DNA from 3 places in the Mycobacterium kubicae genome. Region 1 is predicted to be linked to each of the others. Evidence: riboswitches for the same ligand, from Rfam matches in the RefSeq annotation. Region 1 holds a riboswitch; each other region holds the start of a gene.
The links. Region 1 has a riboswitch for magnesium ahead of I2456_RS16420 (PE family protein). Riboswitches for the same ligand answer to the same signal wherever they lie in the genome.
Positions count from the first base shown of each region.

Region 1 (4,189 bases):
AGACGATGTTGCGCCACGCCTGAGCGATGCCCTCTGAACCGGACGCACACGCCGAGACGAAGGTGTTGACGCCAGCCTTGGCGCGCCGCTCCAGGCCCACGGCAGCCGCAGCCCCGTCCGGCATGTACTTCTGCACCGCGAACGGCGAAACCGCTTCGATTCCGCGAGCCCGCATGTCGTCGTAGCTGAACACCATCTCCTCGGCGGAACCCAATCCGGTGCCGACCGACACCATCAGGCGGTTGCTGTCCACCTCCGGCGAACCGGCGTTCTCCCACACCCGGCGCGTCAGAACCGTGGACATCCGCTGCAGGTAACCCATCCGGCGCAGCTCGGCACGCGTCAACTGGCTGTCGAATTCCTCCAACAAGTGACCACCAATGCGAACCGGCAGGTCGAACTGCTCGACGAACGGATCGTCCAGGACGCGAATACCACTTTGGGAGTCGAGCAACATCTTCCACGTGGTTTCCATGTCCGGCGCCAGCGCAGTCGTCATGGCCATCCCAGTCACGACCACATTCGGAAATGCTTTTCCGGTAACCATTTCTGTCATGGGTCTAGCCATATCCCTTTCGTTCTCACATCAGTGGGCGCGCACACGGCTCCCGTCCCATGAGGCGCAAATTCTTAGTTGTCTGCGGTCAATCGACAGCTGCGAGGGAAGGTCGTGAGGACGAGTGTCGGGCTGCGCGGCGCTGCCACATCGCCTCGGCTGTTAATAGAACCTTAAGAAGCATACCTTCAAACGGGACCAGAACCGATGCAGCGGCCAGACAACGGCCACGTCGTGCCACCGGAGCCAGGCGTTTCAGCGCTCACGAAGGCGGCCACCGAATCTGCGCACGGGGTCGTTCTTCCGGCATTGTTGGAGCGACGCCGCCGGTCGATCAATGCCTGTTCGCGGTGGCCATGGAGGCCTACCTGCACGGCACCTCGACCCGTAAGGTCGACGAACTGGTCAAAGCGTTGAGAGCTGATGCGGGGATATCCAAAAGCGAGGTATCGCGGATCTGTGCCGACCTGGACACCGAAGTCGCGCGTTTCGCGACCGACCTCTCAGTGATCAGCGGTTCCCGTATGTGTTCCTCGACGCCACCTACTGCAAGGCCCGAGTCAATCACCGGGTGGTGTCCCAGGCGGTGGTGATCGCCACCGGGGTTGCTGCTGACGGCCGCCGCGAGGAGCTGGACTTTCGAGGTCGGCGACAGCGAGGACGGCGCCTTCTGGACGGCGTTTTCTGCGGTCGCTGAAGTCATGCGCCTGTCCGGGGTGCAGTTGGTGATCTCTGATGCCCACTGGTTTGCGCGCCGCGACGAGGCTGTGCTGCTCGGGCGGCGTGGCCAAGATGCTGTGTGCATTTCCTGCGCAACGTGCTGGCACAGGTGCCCAAGGGCTCCGCGGAGATGGTCGCCGCGGCGGTCCGCACCAACTTCGCCCAACCCGCCGCCGAACAAGTCCGCGAGCAACTTGACACCATCGCCGGCATGCTCGGACGCCAGCTACCCAAGGTCGAAACAATGCTGCGCGGGGCGGCCGACGACATCACCGCGTTCGCGAATTTCCCTGTGCCGCACTGGAAAAGGTTTGGTCGACCAATCCATTGGAGCGGTTGAATAAAGAGGTCATGCGTCGAACCAACGTCGTCGGGGTGTTCCCAACCCGGCCGCCCTGCTCCGACTCGCCGGCTCGGTCCTCGTCGAAGCCCATGACGAATGGCAGGTCGCCGACAAACGCTATCTCTCCGAAACCACCCTTGCCCTGCTCAACCGCGCCAATGACCAACCCGACCAACACGTTGTGGTCCCAGCCGCACTGACGGCATAGTTGAAACGCAGAGCCCCACGAATCGCCGGCCCGACTTACACCACTGCGCGGGACGCAACCTGATTTTGGGTCGGCCGCACTGCTACCAATAAATTCGCAAGTGCCCGCGGTCATAAGTCCGTTTTCAGCCTGCTGCAGAAAATGTCCTGGACCATCGCCGCCGGGCACGGCCAGCAAGCAGCGACCGACCGCCATCGTCACGCGGATTGAACGCACCAGCCCGCCTTCGCCGACACCAGATCGCCCTCGGCCGATTGACCCTGATCACTGTCGAAGCAATCGTGGCCACACCGGCCAGTAAAGGCCGCATAGGGAAACTGTCAGCCCCACTCCTCATGCCTCACGACGGTCACCGTGTCGCGGGCGCGCTTAGCTCAGGTACCAAGGGTGTTTCGCGGGCGGATGGGACTGCCCCCGATTTTGTAGATCTCGCTGCCGAGTTGACTGGCGTCGCCTTCGAGTGCCAGGATTAACTCCGCATGCACCTCGCTAGGTGAGGCGTCTGCACGGACATAGGCCACTGACCTTAAACGTCGAAAGACGCCCAGGGTCAGGACAGCTCTTCCCGGCTTAAGGGTTGAGCCCAAGTGGCTTCCGGGACAACCGGATACGCCGTGTAGTGCCAAAGCTCTGACGAGAGGGGTGCCGCGGCTGGTTAATCAGCCAGGTCGCCTCATCCCATTGTGCACCGTGTCGGCACCCCCGTGTGCCCTGGCCGTGAGGAGGTGAGAGCGAGATAAGTCCCGGTGATAGTCCCTATCCGAGTCCGATGACCGTTTCGTTCAGATCCGGCCCCGGCATCCTTCCCATCATTTGAATCGGCTTGCGCCGCTTCGGTTAAAACCAACGCACGCCTTCGTTTGGTAAGTGCGCGTCCTTTTGGCGTGCTTCGACATGACTACAGCCGCAGCTTCAGTCTGCTTTCCGGAAGGAGAAATCCGATGACTTTTGTGACCACACAGCCAGAAATGCTGGCTGCAGCAGCCAACAATTTGCACTGTATCGGCTCGGCCCTAGCCGCCCAGAACACCGCAGCGGCGCTGCCGACTACACGCGTCATTCCTGCTGCCGCCGACGAGGTATCCGCTCTGACTGCAACACAATTCAGCGCCCACGCCGCGAATTATCAGGCGGTCAGCGCCCAGGCCACCGCGGTTCATGACCTGTTCGTGCGCATCTTGGGTGCCGGTGCCGGTTCATACGCGACCACCGAGGCGGCCAACACCGTCGCGACCGGCTAAAGGAGTGGGTAGCAATGACTGTGATGATGGATTTCGGCGCGCTACCGCCGGAGATCAACTCCGCCAAAATGTACGCCGGCCCAGGACCGGCGTCGATGCTGAGCGCGGCAGCAGCCTGGAACGGGCTGGCAGCCGAGTTGCGTTCGCACGCTGCGTCTTACGGATCGGTCATCTCGGATCTGACCAGCGAAGGCTGGCGCGGTCCGGGATCGACGGCCATGGCCGCTGCCGCTGCGCCATATGTAGCGTGGATGAACACGACTGCTGCACAGGCTGAGCAGACCGCAAACCAGGCAACGGCCGCCGCAGTGGCCTACGAGACTGCGTTTGCGATGACGGTGCCCCCGCCGGTGATCGCGGCCAACCGTGCGCAGCTGGCGTCGCTGGTCGCGACGAACGTGCTCGGGCAGAACACCCCGGCGATCGCGGCCACCGAGGCCCACTACAGCGGGATGTGGGCACAAGACGCCGCCGTCATGTATGGCTATGCCGCGCAGTCGGCAGCAGCCACCAAGGTGCCGTCGTTCACCGTGCCGACGCAGAACACCGACCCCGGTGCGCTGCCCATGCAGGCCGCTGCGGTCAACCAGGCCACCGGCACGACAGTCGGTGCCGCTAGCACGCAGACAGCGTTGTCACAGTTGACGTCTGCGGTGCCGGGCGCGCTCCAGCAGCTTGGATCGCCGACTGCATCGTCCACGTCAGGGCTTTCCGCAATCCTGGGCCAGCTGACCGGGTCTGGATCCGGGAGCTCTGGGTTCGACTGGTGGAATGAATTTGGACCCAACGCGAATATCTGGAACACCATCTTCTCGTCCGGGTTCTACATGCCCAGCAACACGGTGGGTGCCTTCACGAGCTTGCTAGGTGCCGGTGCGGCCGGGGACGCAGCTGGGAACGCGATGGGAGAGGCTGTGACGGCCGGCCCACTCGGAGGCCTCGTGGGTCTGGCGAACCTGGGTTCCGGTGGCGGCGCATCTGCCGCCCTGGGTCAGGCCCCGTCGATTGGGTCATTGTCGGTGCCGTCCAGCTGGACCGCGGCCGCCCCACCGGCAAGCCCTCTCGCATCGGTCTTGGGGGCCACCCCGCTCAGCCCCCCTCCAGCGGTCGGGACCGGCATG
Region 1 covers NZ_CP065047.1:3,479,736-3,483,924, forward strand. The annotation lists gene kasB (3-oxoacyl-ACP synthase KasB) at 1-556, opposite strand, end outside; partial or broken gene I2456_RS16415 (IS256 family transposase) at 828-1,827, shown strand; M-box (ykoK) riboswitch at 2,306-2,476, shown strand; gene I2456_RS16420 (PE family protein) at 2,769-3,068, shown strand; gene I2456_RS16425 (PPE family protein) at 3,083-4,189, shown strand, end outside.

Region 2 (4,189 bases), 1.0 Mb from region 1:
GCCGGCGTGCCCGATTACATGGCCGAGCTGAGCATCTTCCAGGTGCTGCTGAATCATCCACTGCTCGCCGGGGTCTTCAACGACCTGCTGGCCAGCATGCTCTGGCATGGGGCTCTGGACCGCAGATTGCGGGAACTGGTGATCATGCGGATCGCCTGGCTCACTGGGTGCGACTACGAGTGGACCCAGCATTGGCGCGTCGCTTCGCGCTTGGGAGTGTCGGCCGAAGATCTGCTCGGTGTGCGGGAGTGGCGCAGTTGCAACGGGTTTGGCGCCACGGAACGCGCCGTGCTGGCGGCGACCGATGACGTAGTGCGGCACGGCGCGGTGAGCGACGCCAGCTGGACCGAGTGTCAGCGGGAATTGAATTCCGACACAACGGTTCTCATCGAACTTGTCACCGCCATCGGTGCCTGGCGGATGGTCGCCTCGATCCTGCAGAGCCTTCAGGTCCCGTTGGAGGAAGGGGTGGCAAGCTGGCCTCCCGATGGCCGGTCGCCGTCACCTACCGGCTCGGCGTAGCGTCGGCGGCATGCGAACCAGGGTCGCCGAAATGCTCGGCGTTGAGTTTCCGATCTGCGCTTTCAGCCATTGCCGGGACGTGGTCGCCGCGGTGACCAACGCCGGCGGGTTCGGGGTCCTGGGCGCGACCGCGCACAGCCCGCGGCGGTTGGAGAGCGAGCTGAACTGGATCGACGAGCAGACCGGCGGTAAACCATACGGCGTCGACCTGCTCCTGCCGCCGAAGTACGTCGGCGCTGACGAAGGCGGCGTCAACGCAAAGCAGGCACAAGGTCTGCTGCCCGAAGAGCATCGCGCGTTCGTCGAAGAGTTGTTGGACCGCTACGGCGTGGCGCAGCACGCCGATCCCGACCTGGCGATCCGGGGCGGTCTCAACATCTCGCCCAAGGGTTACGAGCCACTGCTGGAAGTGGCGTTCTCGCACCGCATCCGGCTGATTGCCAGCGCGCTGGGGCCGCCGCCGGTCGACCTGGTCGAGCGAGCGCACAGCCACGACGTGCTGGTGGCGGCGCTGGCCGGGACCACGCAGCACGCGCGCCGGCATGCCGCTGCCGGCGTCGACCTGATCGTCGCGCAAGGCACCGAGGCGGGTGGGCACACCGGTGAGGTGGCGACCATGGTGCTGGTTCCCGAAGTCGTCGATGCGGTCGCGCCGACCCCTGTGCTGGCCGCCGGTGGCATCGCCCGCGGCCGCCAGATCGCTGCGGCGTTGGCTCTGGGCGCAGAAGGGGTGTGGTGCGGGTCGGTGTGGTTGACCACCGAGGAAGCCGAGACCGCGCCGGTGGTGAAAGAGAAGTTCCTGGCTGCGACATCGTCGGACACAGTGCGGTCCCGATCGATGACCGGCAAGCCGGCTCGCATGCTGCGCACGGCCTGGACCGACGAGTGGGAGCGGCCCGACACACCTAACCCGTTGGGCATGCCGCTGCAGACCGCTCTGGTCACCGATTCGCAGGTCCGGATCAACCAGGCCGCGGCTCAGCCCGGCGCCAAGGCTCGCGAACTGGCGACTTACTTCGTAGGCCAGGTGGTGGGGTCGCTGGATCGAGTGCGGCCCGCCCGCGCCGTGGTGCTGGACATGGTGGAGGAATACATCGACACCGTCAGCCGCCTCGAAGGCCTCACCGACTCCGGACTGTGATGTCGCGCACAGCCGGGTTGCCGGTGTTTGCGCTGGTCGCAGCGCCTTCGCTGGGCAGCAGCCGAGGGCGGACCTCAGGTTGCCATAAAAACCGGAAAACCCGGCGTGGTGGAGTTGACCCAGTCCAACCGGTGGTGCATCATCGGTCCGGTAAGCACCTCGATAGGTGAGGCGGCTACACGAACACAGGCCACTGACCCCGAACGTCGAAAGACGCCCCGGGTCAGGACAGCTCCTCCCGGCTTAAGGGTTGAGCCCAGGTGGCTTCCGGTTCACCGGACACGTCGTGTAGTGCCAAAGCTCTAACGAGTGGGGTGCGAATTCCGACGGAAGTCGGCAATTCTGTACTCCTTTGTGCGCGCAGAAAAGAGCGGGTCAACCGCTGCTCGCGGCCGTAGAGGAGGTGAGGGACGCATGAGTTCCAGTGACAGTCCGGCTCGATATCCGGGCTCCGTTTCGTCCCCAACCGGTCTCCGGCGCGACGTTGCACGCTGAGTCGAAACTCACCAGCAGCGATCGGATCCGAACCGATACGGGACGGGACTGAGCAGAACACAGTCCACAGAATCCTGTTTCGAAATTCTCTAGGAGGCGATCATGACCGCTGCCCTGTACGACGAAGTAGTTGCCATCGCGCCCGCTCCGAAGCTGACGGTGGTGCCGAACGTCGCGCCGACCGAGGCTGCCGTGGTCAAGAAGGTGACGCGCCGCCGCGAGGACCAGCCTTTCGGCGCCGGAGGCGACCCGCTGGTTGACGGTGCCGCTCGGCTGCTCACCGTGCCGTTGCGTCACCTGTACGCGGCGCTTTGGCGGGCCGGTGTGCTGGACGTCCAAGCTTGATAAGGGTCGATGGTTCGAATGGATAGCGAACAACCCGGGCTCCCAGGGGTTACCCGACTGCAGGACTGGCCTGCGGTCAGGTAGCCCCTGGGACTCGGCACATCATCTGGATTTGCGCAGCCCCGTAGAATTGGGCAATCGGCACTGATCCGGCCATCACCGGGGAGCCTTCGGAAGAACAGCCAGCATGGCCCAGTAGAGCCGAACGGGTGGGCCCGTCACAGCCTGACACTTGAGCGGTCACGCGCCAGCGTGGCAAGCGGGGTGGTACCGCGGCGTTCGCGCACCAGCGCAGCGTCGTCCCCGGAGCCTGGCCATAGGCACGCAGCCACAGGGGCACACGGGAGACGACGCACTTTGACCGACAATGTTGAATTGCAGGCCGACTTCAAGGCCTATCCGAAGCTGTCCGAGGGAGCCCCCGACTTCCCGGCACTCGAACAACAGGTTCTCGAGTACTGGTTCCACGACGACACCTTCCGCGCCAGCATTTCCCGTCGTGACGGCGCCGAAGAGTACGTGTTCTACGACGGGCCGCCGTTCGCCAACGGCCTGCCCCATTACGGGCACCTGCTGACCGGCTACGTCAAAGACATCGTGCCCCGCTACCGCACCATGCGCGGTTGCAAGGTGGAGCGCCGCTTCGGCTGGGACACCCACGGCCTGCCGGCCGAGCTGGAAGTCGAACGCCAACTGGGCATCACCGACAAATCGCAGATCGACGTCATGGGCATTGCCGCGTTCAACGACGCCTGCCGCGCGTCGGTGTTGCGCTACACCGACGAATGGCAGGCCTACGTGACCCGCCAGGCCCGCTGGGTCGATTTCGACAACGATTACAAGACGCTGGATCCGTCCTACATGGAGTCGGTGATCTGGGCGTTCAAGCAACTGTGGGACAAGGGCCTGGCGTACGAGGGCTACCGCGTGTTGCCGTACTGCTGGCGCGACGAAACGCCGTTGTCCAACCACGAATTGCGGATGGACGACGACGTCTACCAAAGCCGCCAGGACCCGGCCGTCACCGTCGGTTTCCAGGTGGTCGGCGGCGATTTGGCCGGCGCTTACCTGCTGATCTGGACGACCACGCCATGGACCCTGCCGTCGAACCTCGCCGTTGCGGTCAACCCCGCGATGACCTACGTCCACGTCCAGGTCGGCGACCATCGATTCGTATTGGCCGAGGCGCGACTGGCCGCCTATGCCCGCGAACTCGGCGACGAACCGGCGATCCTTGGCACCTACCGCGGCGCCGACCTGCTGGGCACCCGTTACCTGCCGCCGTTTCCTTATTTCATGGACGCGCCCAACGCTTTTCAGGTGCTGCGCGGTGACTTCGTCACCACCGAGGACGGCACCGGGATCGTGCACATGGCACCGGCCTACGGCGAGGACGACATGGCGACCACCGACACCGTCGGCATCGCGCCGGTCACACCCGTGGACTCCAAAGGCCGCTTCGACGCGACCGTTCCGGACTACCAGGGACAGCACGTCTTTGAGGCCAACCCGCACATCATCCGGGACCTGAAGAACCAGACCGGCCCGGCGGCGGCCAACGGGGCTATCCTGATCCGCCACGAAACCTACGAGCACCCTTACCCGCACTGCTGGCGATGCCGCAACCCGCTGATCTACCGGGCGGTTTCGTCGTGGTTTGTGGCAGTCACGACTTTCCGGGACCGC
Region 2 covers NZ_CP065047.1:2,436,789-2,440,977, forward strand. The annotation lists gene I2456_RS11565 (carboxymuconolactone decarboxylase family protein) at 1-522, shown strand, start outside; gene I2456_RS11570 (NAD(P)H-dependent flavin oxidoreductase) at 533-1,663, shown strand; M-box (ykoK) riboswitch at 1,815-1,984, shown strand; gene I2456_RS11575 (Rv1535 family protein) at 2,261-2,503, shown strand; gene ileS (isoleucine--tRNA ligase) at 2,861-4,189, shown strand, end outside.
Region 2: linked by a shared signal. The riboswitch ahead of I2456_RS11575 (Rv1535 family protein) and the one ahead of I2456_RS16420 (PE family protein) in region 1 are both predicted to bind magnesium.

Region 3 (4,189 bases), 640 kb from region 1:
GGCAGGCCAACCAAGCGACCGCGGTCACCCAGGCCGCCGGCAGCGCCGGTGGCAGCCTCACCCAGAGCGAACTGCCGCAACTCATGTCTGCGGTACCGGGCAGCCTGCAAGGACTCGCGTCGCCGGCAGCGGCCTCGCCCTTGGATGCCATCCCAGGATCGGGCCTGCTCGCCGACATCTTGAACTTCCTTGACGGGAATGACGGCAATCCCTACGGCATCTTCCTGAACTCATCGCTGACCAACGGGTTCGTCTCGGCCGGGTACGTGAGCCCCGCCGTGATCGCCCCAGGGGTGTGGGCCGCCATCGCCGACACCAACGCGGTCGCACTCGGCGCCCAAGAGGGTGCCGCGGTGCCACCGATGGGTTCCGGTGAAGGGAATCCTTCGTGGATACCGGCCGCGTCACCGGCGAGCCCCACCGGCGTGCCTCCGCTCGGCGAGACGACTGCCGCCTCACTAGGTGCAAGCGGAGTGACGGCCGGTACGAATCAGTCGGCGGTGGTGGGGCGATTGTCCGTTCCGCAGACGTGGACGCAGGCGACCGCGGTCGCGAACCACGCGGGCGCCGCGGCGCCCGGCGGCGGTTGGACGAGTTCGGCGATGGTGCCCCAAGCCGCGGCAGGCATCCCGGGTGTGCCCGGCATGCCGGCTCCGGGGATGTTCGGCCACAGCTTCGGCAATGGGCCGCGCTACGGATTCCGACCGACGGTCATGGGCCGTCCGCCAGCCGCCGGCTGACCTCGCGCAGGTACTGCGAAATCGGTGTCGCCGGTAGGCGGCACCCAAGCCGACTCCACCATCACGGCTGGTTGAAGGAGGTGCAGGACAATGGATTTCGGTGCACTGCCGCCCGAAATTAACTCCCTGCGCATGTATTCCGGGCCCGGCTCGGCGCCGCTGCTGGCTGCCGTGACGGCCTGGGATGAGCTCGCCGCCGAAATGCATTACACCGCAACGGCATACGAGTCGGTGATCTCGGCACTGGTCAGTGAAGGCTGGTTGGGGCCGGCGTCGGCGACGATGGCGGCTGCGGTGGCACCGTATGTGACTTGGCTGAGCGTCTCGGGCCTGCAGGCAGAGCAAACTGCCGGTCAGGCCGCCGCAGCGGCGGCGGCGTTCGAAGCCGCGTTCGCCCTGACCGTGCCCCCTGCCGTGGTGGCGGCCAACCGAGCGCGCTTGCTGGTGTTGGTGGCCACCAACTTCTTGGGCATCAACACACCGGCGATCGCGGCGACCGAGGCTGAATATGCCGAGATGTGGGCACAGGATGCGACGGCGATGTACGGCTATGCCGCAAGTTCGGCGGAAGCCGCGGTGCTACAACCGTTCAGTGAACCCGTTCAGACGACCAACCCGTCGGGACAGGCCAATCAGGCCGCAGCGGTTACCCAAATCACTGGAACCACAGCGGGCAGTTTGACCAAAACCGAACTCCCGCAACTCATGTCCTCGGTGCCGGCAACCCTGCAAGGGCTCTCGTTACCGGCGGCGGCATCGCCACTTGACGCGATTCCCGAGACGGGCGTGCTGGCCGACCTGTTGAATTTCCTCGACGGGAACGACGGCAACGCCTTCGGAATTTTCCTCAACTCCAATTTGGTGAACGGGGTTGTGTCAGCGGGGTATACGGCTCCGGCGCAGATATTGCCGGCCGTCACCGGAGCGGTGGCCGACATCAGCGCGGTGGCGAACGGCGGAGCCGATGCGGCTTCGGCACCGATCGCCAGCGCCGATGCCGCCGATGCCGCGTGGAACGGAGCGACCGCCGCGCGCTCGGGTCTCGGGGGAGTGAGCGCCGGCGCCAACCAGGCGAGCTTGATCGGGCGATTATCTGTTCCGCAGAGTTGGACGGTGACCGTCGAGGTCGCCGATCAGGCCGGCGTCGCGCGCCCCGAATCCATCCTGAGCGGCACCGCCGCCCCGCAAGCGGGCGCCGCCATGCCCGGCATTCCCGGCATGCCCACCCCAACGCCTTATTCGCGCAGCTTCGGCAGTGGTCCGCGATACGGGTTCCAGCCGACGATCATGTCGCGTCCCCCCGCTGCCGGCTGACACTCAACGGGTTGCGGCGGCCGATGGTTACCGCCTGTTTACCCGGTTGCTATTGCCATGGGCTGCAGCGTTGGGTTGACTCCCATCACTTCCGGTGCCACGATGGCGTCTGCATGCACCTCGCTAGGTGAGGCGTCCGCTCGGATACAGGCCACTGACCTCGAACGTCGAAAGACGCCCAGGGTCAGGACAGCTCTTCCCGGCTTAAGGGTTGAGCCCAAGTGGCTTCCGGCTTTCCAAGCCGGATACGCCGTCCGGTGCCAAAGCTCTGACGAGAGGGGTGCGGCGTCCGGTGTTGTCCTGCCGGGCACTCATCCCTGTGTGCGCCTTGTCGGCATCCCCGTATGCCCTGGCCCCGAGGAGGTGAGAGCGAAGTGAGTCCCGGAGATAGTCCGTATCCCAGATCGACCATTTCGTTTCGATCCGATCCCGGCGCCTTCCGCGCCTTCTGACGGCACCTTCGTTACTGATCTGCACACGTCGCTGCGCCGACGTGTGTGAGAAGGTGCGTGAAAGCTGTTCCCAGGCAACGGGTTTGGGTCCCTCCCGCAACGTATTACCGCTAGCTTGAAAGAGGGGCACCGATGAGCTTCGCAGTGGACTTTGCCGCATTGCCGCCCGAGATCAACTCCGCACGCATGTACACCGGAGCCGGCGCAGCTCCCATGCTGGCTGCCGCATCCGCCTGGAAGGGCCTGGCAGCCGAGTTGCGTGCCACCGCGTTGTCGTACGCATCGGTGCTGGCCGCGCTGACGAGTGAGGAGTGGTACGGCCCCGCGTCGGCGTCGATGGCCGCCGCGGCAGCCCCCTACGTCACGTGGATGAGCTCAACCGCCGTGCAAGCGGAGCAAACGGCCATCCAAGCCGAGGCCGCGGTCGGTGCGTACGACGCCGCGTTCGCCGCGACGGTCCCACCGCCGGTGATCGCGGCCAACCGGGCTCAGCTGATGACGTTGATCGCCACCAACTTCCTGGGTCAGAACACCCCCGCCATCGCGGCGACCGAAGCGCAGTACGCCGAGATGTGGGCGCAGGACGCCGCCGCCATGTACGGCTATGCCGGTTCCTCGGCAGCCGCCACCCAGCTGATCCCATTCGTCGAGCCAGCGCAAACGACAAACCCGAGCGGACTGACGGCCCAGGCCGCCGCGGTGAGTCAAGCGGCCGCAGGGGGACCGCAGAACACGCTGTCGGAGTTGATGTCGGCGGTGCCCAGCGCATTGCAGGGACTTGCTGGCACCAACGGCGCGGCGGGCCTGACCGACGTCACAAATCTGCTGCTGACCGGCTCGGGACCAGCAGGGCTGGCGGATTTCTGGGCTCAGTGGGGGCCCAACGCGAACATCTGGAACACCATAACGTCGACCGGTATCTTCACCCCTGGTGCCACGGTCGGCACCCTGTCCAGCCTGTTCGGTGCGACGGCGGCATCCGGCGTGGCCGGCGACGTCGCGCAAGGGGCCGCAGCCGGTGTGCAAAGCGCGGTGGCTACCCCCGTTGCCTCGACGGGGGCGGCGAGCGGCCTGGTGTCCGCCGGCGCGGGCAACGCCTCCATCATCGGCAAGCTGGCGGTTCCGCCGTCCTGGACGGCAAGCGCACCGGTGGGCCCGCTCGGCGCCCCGTTGGGAGGAACACCCATGGTCGCGCCGCCACCCGCCGTCGCGGCCGGCATGCCGGGCGTGCCGCTGGGCACCGTGGCGAGCCAACCCTACGGTCGCGCGGTCCCGCAATACGGTGCTCGCCCGACCTTCGTCGCCAGGCCGCCTGCGGCCGGTTAACGGCCTGGCGGGCTGTGCAGAAAACGTCCAGCCAGTGAGCAGGCACATTACAGCGGCTCGCGCATACCTTCCTCCTGTTTTTTGCGTACGTTGTTCCTAACGTCAGAAGAACGAGGCATGACGGTGGAATGGCCACGCGGCGCTGTCGCTCTTGCCGCCAGCCGTCGTTTCGGGAGATCGCTATGGCAGTGACGAATGGGCAGCAACACGTCGGTACCCACCCGCACGCGAGACCGCAGCCTTGCTGCGAACCGGGTTTGCGACCTTTCGGCAAATCGGCGGCTCGGAAATTGGCGAAGTCGCTGCTGCCGCGCCAGTCCACCCCGGCCGCAGGCGGCGACGCTTGACTGCTCGACA
Region 3 covers NZ_CP065047.1:2,843,975-2,848,163, forward strand. The annotation lists gene I2456_RS13245 (PPE family protein) at 1-740, shown strand, start outside; gene I2456_RS13250 (PPE family protein) at 831-2,054, shown strand; M-box (ykoK) riboswitch at 2,167-2,341, shown strand; gene I2456_RS13255 (PPE family protein) at 2,639-3,832, shown strand.
Region 3: linked by a shared signal. The riboswitch ahead of I2456_RS13255 (PPE family protein) and the one ahead of I2456_RS16420 (PE family protein) in region 1 are both predicted to bind magnesium.